DNA from 4 places in the Pseudomonas sp. PL-6 genome. Region 2 is predicted to be linked to each of the others. Evidence: predicted binding sites of a transcription regulator. Region 2 holds the regulator's gene; each other region holds the start of a gene.
The links. The regulator sigma-54, encoded in region 2, starts transcription at its own class of promoters, with help from an activator protein. The targets are predictions, from matches to a motif close to ANTGGCATNNANNTTGCTNT.
Positions count from the first base shown of each region.

Region 1 (2,187 bases), 630 kb from region 2:
CCTGAGCCCGGAGGCGAGGCTGGCCTCTTCGGCATTGGCCGCCGGCACCAGCAAGGTGCGTCCGGCTTCGCGGGCGGCCAGCGCCGCCGGCAACACGCCCTGCACCGGGCGCACGGCGCCGGACAGCGCCAGTTCGCCCAGGCACTCGTATGCATCGAGAGATGGGGCCGGTACCTGACCGCTGGCGGCGAGAATGCCCAGGGCGATGGCCAGGTCGAAGCGACCGCCGTCCTTCGGCAAATCGGCGGGGGCCAGATTGAGGGTGATGCGTTTGCTGGGAAATTCGAAGGCGGCGTTGAGAATGGCGCTGCGCACGCGGTCCTTGCTTTCCTTGACCGCGGTCTCCGGCAGGCCGACCAGGGTCAGGGATGGCAGGCCGTTGGCCAGGTGCGCCTCGACGGTGACGGTGGGCGCTTCGACGCCGACCTGGGCGCGGCTGTGGACGAGGGCCAGGGACATGATCACTCCTTGATCGGTCCCGCCGCTGGATCAGTCGGCGGGTGGGTTGAGCTTGGCTTCCAGCTCGGCAACCTTGGCTTCCAGCGCCTCCAGGCGCGCGCGGGTGCGGGCCAATACCACCATCTGGCTGTCGAACTCCTCGCGGCTGACCAGCTCGAGCTTGCTGAAGCCGCTCTGCAGCAGGGCCTTGAACTGGGCCTCCAGCTCCGCGCGCGGTAGCGGGCTGTCGCCGCTGAACAGGCGCGAGGCGTGGCTACTGAGGGTGTCGAGCAGGGCTTTGGGCGGCAGCATGGGCGGGTTCCGAGTACAGACGGCGGGCAGTGTAGCACGTGGTCGGCGGCGGGACGTCGTCCCGTCAGCTGCACGATTTTTGCGCACGGTCGGCGCGCATGGCGCACCAATCTTGTGCGTAAGTGCCGCCGCGGCCTCGCCCCGGTTGCATCAGGCTGCAGGTAAAACCCTGAATCACGGCGCTTTTATGGGAGCTGGCAAGATTTCTGCTTAGGGCCTAGCGACTCATGCACCGATGCAGTACCGGTGCGTCGGACGGAGCGGGGGAGTGTTTCGTCGGGAGCGGTTGGTGGGTATCGGCCACGCCAGGCTGGGCGGTCGGTGCATTACAAAAGCCAGACACTGCGCTTAGACTTGAGCCGGGTTCGCAATTCCTGGGGCAAGTCCACCTTACACGGGAGAAAGTTTCATGAAGCTAGTCACTGCCATCATCAAGCCGTTCAAGTTGGACGATGTGCGCGAGTCGCTGTCGGAGATCGGCGTGCAGGGCATTACCGTCACCGAGGTCAAGGGCTTCGGCCGCCAGAAGGGTCACACCGAGCTGTATCGCGGCGCCGAGTACGTGGTCGACTTCCTGCCCAAGGTGAAGATCGACGTGGCCATCGCCGACGATCAGCTCGATCGCGTCATTGAGGCCATCACCAAGGCGGCCAACACCGGCAAGATCGGCGACGGCAAGATCTTCGTGGTCAATCTGGAACAGGCGATCCGCATCCGTACCGGCGAAACCGATACCGACGCGATCTAAAACCTCCGAACCCCACGCCCCAGGAGTAAACCCATGACTCTGCGAACTTTCGCAGGGCTAGGAGCCCTTTTGCCCTCGATTGGCGGTCTCGCGCCGCTGTCGACGACGAATGCCGGAGTCGGCGAAGTCCTCGCCGCCCCGCTGTGCCTGACCCTCGCAGGTCTCGCGCTCCGCGATGGGAACGCCTGGTCGCCTTGCGGCGCAGGGGGTTCAGCGATCCAGATCGAGCGTGGCAACTACCTGTAAAGCATACGGAACGCGTCCGGAGCCAACCCGGGCGTCTTAACCGAACAGCGCACAATAAGCGCCGGCAAGAGGTGAAAAATGGACAACACAGCATTGACTGCATTGCAGTACGGCTTCGATACCTTCTACTTTCTGATCTGCGGTGCCCTGGTGATGTGGATGGCGGCAGGCTTCGCCATGCTCGAATCCGGCCTGGTCCGCGCCAAGAACACCACCGAGATCCTCACCAAGAACATCGCCCTGTACGCGGTGGCCAGCGTGATGTACCTGGTGATCGGCTACCACATCATGTACTCCAGCCCGGAAGGCGGCATCCTGCCGAGCCTGGGCTTTTTGATCGGCGACGAGAACAGCGTCGACTCGGTACTCGCCGGTGGCGACGATGCGCCTTACTACTCGGCCCGTTCCGACTTCTTCTTCCAGGTGGTGTTCGCCGCGACCTG
Region 1 covers NZ_CM134189.1:5,033,961-5,036,147, reverse strand. Annotated here, with positions in the region: gene ACW9UL_RS22210 (YifB family Mg chelatase-like AAA ATPase) at 1-459, opposite strand, end outside; gene ACW9UL_RS22205 (accessory factor UbiK family protein) at 490-750, opposite strand; gene glnK (P-II family nitrogen regulator) at 1,160-1,498, shown strand; gene amtB (ammonium transporter AmtB) at 1,823-2,187, shown strand, end outside.
Region 1: glnK (P-II family nitrogen regulator) is a predicted target of sigma-54. The motif match lies at 944-963, and genes of this name have one in related genera.

Region 2 (2,187 bases):
GAAAGAGGTGTACCTGGGCCACGAATTCCGCCTGTAGCTCGCCCGCTATTTCACTACAGAAATATGGCAAGCCCTAGGCAAAGCCGAGAAGTTCAGGCATATAATTTGCTTCCTGGTGGCGCCGCGGCGCCCTGTAGTGGAAGGCGTAACCCGCCGGTGAATTAAGGTCTGCAATGAAACCATCGCTAGTCCTCAAGATGGGCCAGCAGCTGACGATGACCCCGCAGCTGCAACAGGCTATCCGCCTCCTCCAACTGTCGACCCTGGACCTGCAACAGGAAATCCAGGAGGCACTGGAGTCCAACCCCATGCTCGAGCGCCAGGAAGACGGCGACGACTTCGACAACAGCGACCCCATGGCCGACGGCGCGGAAAGCGCCGCGCCCACCCCGAGCAAGGAAGACAGCTACCAGGAAACGACCCCCACGGTCGACAACCTGGAAGAGGGCGAATGGGGCGAACGCATCCCCAACGAGCTGCCGGTCGATACCGCCTGGGAAGACGTCTACCAGACCAGCGCCAGCAGCCTGCCGAGCAACGACGACGACGAGTGGGACTTCACCACCCGCACCTCCAATGGCGAGAGTCTGCACAGTCACCTGCTCTGGCAACTGAATCTGGCGCCGATGTCGGACAAGGATCGACTGATCGCCGCCACCCTGATCGACTGCATCAACAACGACGGCTACCTGGAAGAAAGCCTCGAGGAAGTCGCCGAATCCTTCGACCCCGAGCTGGACGTCGAGCTGGACGAGGTGGAAGTGGTGCTGCACCGCATCCAGCAGTTCGAGCCGGCCGGCATCGGCGCTCGCGACCTGCGCGAATGCCTGCTGCTGCAACTGCGCCAGCTGCCCGCCGGCACGCCCTGGCTGAGCGAAACCCAGCGCGTGGTCGGCGACTACCTGGAGCTGCTCGGCAGCCGCGACTACGCCCAGCTGATGCGCCGCAGCAAGCTCAAGGAAGACGAGCTCAAGCAGGTCATCGACCTGATCCAGCGCCTCAACCCGCGCCCGGGTTCGCAGATCGAGTCCAGCGAGCCGGAGTACGTGGTGCCCGACGTCATCGTGCGCAAGCACAACGACCGCTGGCTGGTGGAGCTGAACCAGGAGGCCATGCCGCGCCTGCGGGTCAACCCGCAGTACGCCGGCTTCGTCAAACGCGCCGACTCCAGCGCCGACAACACCTTCATGCGCAACCAGCTGCAGGAAGCGCGCTGGTTCATCAAGAGCCTGCAGAGCCGCAACGAGACGCTGATGAAGGTCGCCACGCAGATCGTCGAGCACCAGCGCGGCTTCCTCGACTACGGCGACGAGGCGATGAAGCCCCTGGTACTGCACGATATCGCCGAGGCGGTGGGCATGCACGAGTCGACCATCTCGCGGGTCACCACGCAGAAGTTCATGCACACCCCGCGCGGCATTTACGAGCTGAAATACTTCTTCTCCAGCCACGTCAGCACTGCCGAGGGGGGCGAATGCTCGTCCACCGCGATCCGCGCCATCATCAAAAAACTGGTTGCCGCAGAAAACGCGAAAAAGCCGTTGAGCGACAGCAAGATCGCTGGTTTACTGGAGGCACAAGGCATCCAAGTCGCCCGTCGGACAGTCGCCAAGTACCGCGAATCCCTCGGCATAGCGCCCTCCAGCGAGCGCAAGCGACTGATGTAGGCCAGATCGATTGGAAGCCTCTCGCTTCCAAGCCAAAGTGTTCCGGCGGCGGGTCGTATAGGACCCGCCTCTTACACAAGGCAACAAGGAGAAAGCGGTATGCAAGTCAACATCAGTGGACACCAGCTGGATGTGACCGACGCCCTGCGTGACTATATCGGCGAGAAACTCGGCCGATTGGAACGCCACTTCGACAAGATCACCAACGTTCAGGTGACCATGGAGGTCGAGAAGCTCAAGCAGAAGATCGAAGCTACCCTGCACGTCGCCGGCGGCGAGGTCGTCGCCAACGCCGAACACCAAGACATGTACGCCGCCATCGACCTGTTGGCCGACAAACTCGACCGTCAACTCATCAAGCACAAGGAAAAGCAGCTCGAACGCCTGCAAGGCGCCACGGCCCGCTGACATTCCCCATCCATGATCCGACTTGAAAACATCCTGACCCCCGGCCGTTCCCTGGTGAACGTGCCGGGCGGCAGTAAGAAACGCGTGCTCGAACAGATCGCCAACCTGGTGG
Region 2 covers NZ_CM134189.1:4,401,890-4,404,076, forward strand. Annotated here, with positions in the region: gene lptB (LPS export ABC transporter ATP-binding protein) at 1-37, shown strand, start outside; gene ACW9UL_RS19095 (RNA polymerase factor sigma-54) at 174-1,667, shown strand; gene hpf (ribosome hibernation-promoting factor, HPF/YfiA family) at 1,767-2,075, shown strand; gene ptsN (PTS IIA-like nitrogen regulatory protein PtsN) at 2,088-2,187, shown strand, end outside.

Region 3 (2,187 bases), 400 kb from region 2:
CGAACTGCGCTTCTTCGCGCTCGATGCGATAACCGCGGGCCTTGGTGGTCGGGTTGACCGAAATTACCCCGCAATACTCGGGCATGTGCTTGGCGAACTCGGCGGTGCCGATGCGCGTGGCGGTGTCGATGATGTCCTGCTTGTGGCTGGCGATCAGCGGGCGCATCACCAGCATGTCGGTGGCCGCGTCGATCACCGCCAGGTTGGTCAGGGTCTGGCTGGAGACCTGGCTGATCGCCTCGCCGGTGACCAGCGCCTCGATCTCCAGGCGCTCGGCCATGCGGGTGGCGGCGCGCAGCATCATGCGCTTGAGGATCACGCCCATCTGGCTGTTGTCGACCTTGCCGAGGATCTCGCCGACCACTTCCTCGAACGGCACGCTGATAAACAGCACGCGCTGCGAACGGCCGAACTTCTGCCACAGGTAGTGGGCCACTTCCATCACGCCCAGCTCGTGGGCGCGACCGCCGAGGTTGAAGAAGCAGAAGTGGCTGACCAGGCCGCGGCGCATCATCTGGTAGGCCGCCACGGTGGAGTCGAAGCCGCCGCTCATCAGCACCAGGGTCTGCTCCAGCGAGCCCAGCGGGTAGCCGCCGAGGCCTTCGTGGCGATGATGGACGACGAACAGACGCTGATCGCGAATCTCCATGCGCACTTCGACTTCCGGCTTCTTCAGATCGATGCCGGCCGCATTGCACTCCTGGCGCAGGCGCGAGCCGACGTGACGCTCGACGTCGATGGAGCTGAAGGCGTGCTTGCCGCCGCGCTTGCAGCGCACGGCGAAGATCTTGCCCGGCAGCTGGTCGGCGTAGTGGCGCTTGCAGTGCTCGGTGATGTCGTCCAGATCGCCCAGCGGGTACTCGTTGACCTCGAGGAACAGGCCGATGCCCGGCGTGCAGCGCAGGCGCTCGGTCATCTCGGCCAGCAGGCGCGGATCGTCCAGGTCGGTCTCGACCTCCAGGTTGTCCCACACACCGGTGACCTTCAACTCGGGGTCGAGGTCGCGCAGCACGGTGCGGATGTTCTTCCCCAACTGGCGGATGAACTGCTTGCGCACCGGGCGGCTCTTGATGGTGATTTCCGGGAAAACTTTGACGATCAGCTTCATGAATTGGGCGCCTGCAGGGGCGACGGAAAAACAGGGGCGCGGATTATAGCGGAAATTGCTCAAGCTTTGACCAAAAATACTGCACGCCTCATTGATCGCACCAAAATAGAACATTGCGATATTTGGCAGCCCTCAAATGGTGCAAATATTCCTGCGCATGCCCCATGCAGGCCGCGCAGCGCCTGAGTTTTCGGGCCTCCGTCCATTCCGGGGCACTGGCATGCAATTTGCTCCCTTGTGAGGCAGGTCGCCCTGACGGACTATCCCGCCGGGCTTCACCGCACATATCGGGGCTCCACGAAGCGAGCCTTTTCCACCTGGAGGACAACATGTCTAAGGCTGTTCAACTGATCAAAGAACACGACGTGAAGTGGGTAGACCTGCGCTTCACCGATACCAAGGGCAAGCAGCACCACGTGACCATGCCGGCTCGCGACGCCCTGGACGACGATTTCTTCGAACACGGCAAGATGTTCGACGGCTCCTCCATTCATGGCTGGAAAGGCATCGAAGCCTCCGACATGATCCTGATGCCGGTCGACGACACCGCCGTGCTCGACCCCTTCACCGAAGAGCCGACCCTGATCCTGGTCTGCGACATCATCGAGCCGAGCACCATGCAAGGCTACGACCGCGACCCGCGCTCGATCGCCAAGCGCGCCGAGGAATTCCTCAAGACCACCGGCATCGGCGACACCGTGTTCGTCGGCCCGGAGCCGGAGTTCTTCATCTTCGACGAAGTGAAGTTCAAGTCCGACATCTCCGGCTCGATGTTCAAGATCTACTCCGAGCAAGGCTCCTGGATGACCGACGGCGACGTCGAAGGCGGCAACAAGGGCCACCGCCCGGCCGTCAAGGGCGGTTACTTCCCGGTTCCGCCGTGCGACCACGACCACGAAATCCGTACTGCCATGTGCAACGCCATGGAAGAAATGGGCCTGGTCGTCGAAGTGCACCACCACGAAGTGGCCACTGCCGGTCAGAACGAAATCGGCGTGAAGTTCAACACCCTGGTGGCCAAGGCTGACGAAGTTCAGACCCTGAAGTACTGCGTGCACAACGTCGCCGATGCCTACGGC
Region 3 covers NZ_CM134189.1:4,805,854-4,808,040, forward strand. Annotated here, with positions in the region: gene thiI (tRNA uracil 4-sulfurtransferase ThiI) at 1-1,108, opposite strand, end outside; gene glnA (glutamate--ammonia ligase) at 1,438-2,187, shown strand, end outside.
Region 3: glnA (glutamate--ammonia ligase) is a predicted target of sigma-54. The motif match lies at 1,323-1,342, and genes of this name have one in related genera.

Region 4 (2,187 bases), 2.4 Mb from region 2:
AGTTCCTTGTTCTGCGTGGTGTCCTGCTTGATCTGGTACTGATCCAGTACCGAACTGGTGCCGCTGACTGTGCTCATGCCTGACTCCCTTTCGCTGACTTACTGACCCAGGGTCAGCACGCGCTGCAGCATCTGTTTGGCGGTATTCATCATTTCCACGTTGGTCTGGAAGGCGCGACTGGCGGAAATCATGTCGGCCATCTCCTCGACCACGTTGACGTTGGGGTAGTACACGTAGCCGCCGGCGTCCGCCGCCGGATGATCCGGCTCGTAGCGTGGCATCAGGCTGCTCTGGTCCTCGACCACGCCGAGCACCTGCACGCCACGGCCGGCCTCGTCCTGCTCGGCGAACAGCGAACCCCGGTCGCCGCCCTGCGCCTGCTGGAACACGGTGGCGAACACCGGATGGCGGGCGCGGTAGGTCTGGTCGATGCTTGAGGACACCGTTTCGGCGTTGGCGATGTTGCTGGAGATGGTATTGAGGCGCGTGCTCTGCGCGCTCATGCCGGTTCCGGCGATATTGAAGACACTGGCAAGGGACATGGTCGCGCTCCTTATTCGCCGCGCAGGGCGCTGGTCAGCCCTTTGAACTTGCTGTTGAGGAAGGTGAAGCTGGCCTGAAAATGCACCGAGTTCTCGGCGTAGTTCGACTGCTCCATCTGCAGGTCGACGGTGTTCTGGTCCAGCGAGGCATGCAGCGGCGTGCGATAGGCCAGCTCGGCCTGGCCGGTGGCGATGCCCTCGGCGCCGATATGGCGGCCGTCGGTGCGCGCCAGGGCAACGTTGCCGCGCTGCTGCTTGGCGCTCTGCGCGGCCAGCACGCTGGCGAAGTCGAGGTCGCGCGCCTTGTAGTTGGGGGTATCGGCGTTGGCGATGTTGTTGGCCAACACCTCGGCACGCTGGGCGCGGAAGCCGAGTGCCTGTTCGTGGATACCGAGGGCCTTGCCGAAATTGATGCTCATGCTCTGCAACCTTTGCCGCTGGGGCAGTCTGGTCTTTCCTGCCAGACATTCAGCAAAGCTTGTGCCAACTAATAAATCACTTATAAATCAGTTAGTTAAACAAATAACGAGACGACGCAAGCGGCAAAGCGGCAAGCCCTTACCGCCCGTAGGCAAGCGAGCGGCAAAGGCCGTTCGACTGTTTGCCGCCCGGCGGTGATGCCGGGGAGCGGCCTCGATCACCAATGGACAGATCGAATGGCGCCCGCGAAAACCGAGTAGCCCGGATGCGATTGCCGGCCAGGGAAGCCCCACCGGGTTGCCTTGGGGCCACGGAAGGTTCGGGAGAGTGGAAGTCGCCGCTGACGCGCCTCCCACGGGGTGCCGCCTCGGCGCAACGGGGTCCGGACAGCGGGCAGGCGAGATCCCCAGGCCAGGAAACGCAAACGGGAGGCCTAGGCCTCCCGCTCTGCTCCACCGATGGTGATCGCGCCACTACTTGGCCTTATAGATGATGCCCGGACTGCACTGCACCATCTGGTACTTCTCGGGCAGGCCGTTGAGCGCCTCAGACGCACCGAGGAACAGGTAGCCACCCGGCTTGAGGGTGGCATGGATGCGCGTGAGGATGTCCTTCTTCACCTCCGCGGAGAAGTAGATCAGCACGTTGCGGCAGAACACGATGTCGAACTTGCCCAGCGCCGCGTAGCTGTCCAGCAGGTTGAGCGGGCGAAACTCGACGCGGTTCTTGATCGGCGCCTTGACCTGCCAGCGGCCCGGCCCCTTGGGGTCGAAATAACGCTGCAGGCGCTCCTGGGCCAGGCCGCGGCCCATGGCCAGGCTGTCGTACTCGCCGGACTTGCAGTTGGCCAGCATCGACGGCGACAGGTCAGTGGCGACGATCTGCACCCCGCCCTTGAGCTGGCCGATATTGGTCCGCTCGAACTCGTCGATCGACATCGACAGCGAATAGGGCTCCTGCCCGGACGAACAGGCCGCCGACCAGATGCGCAGGCGCTGCGCCGGATAGGCCTTGATCAACTCCGGCAGCACCCGGTTCTTCAGTACCTCGAAGGGGTAGGTGTCGCGAAACCACAGGGTTTCGTTGGTGGTCATGGCATCGACCACCTGCTCGCGCAGGCCGCTGCGCGGCTGGTTCTGCATGCGCTGCACCAGCTCGCCCAGGGTCTTGATGCCGTTCTGTTCCATCAGCTTGTTCAGACGGCTGGAGACCAGGTACTGCTTGT
Region 4 covers NZ_CM134189.1:1,969,799-1,971,985, reverse strand. Annotated here, with positions in the region: gene flgD (flagellar hook assembly protein FlgD) at 1-77, opposite strand, end outside; gene flgC (flagellar basal body rod protein FlgC) at 99-542, opposite strand; gene flgB (flagellar basal body rod protein FlgB) at 554-961, opposite strand; gene cheR (protein-glutamate O-methyltransferase CheR) at 1,436-2,187, opposite strand, start outside.
Region 4: flgB (flagellar basal body rod protein FlgB) is a predicted target of sigma-54. The motif match lies at 1,011-1,030, and genes of this name have one in related genera.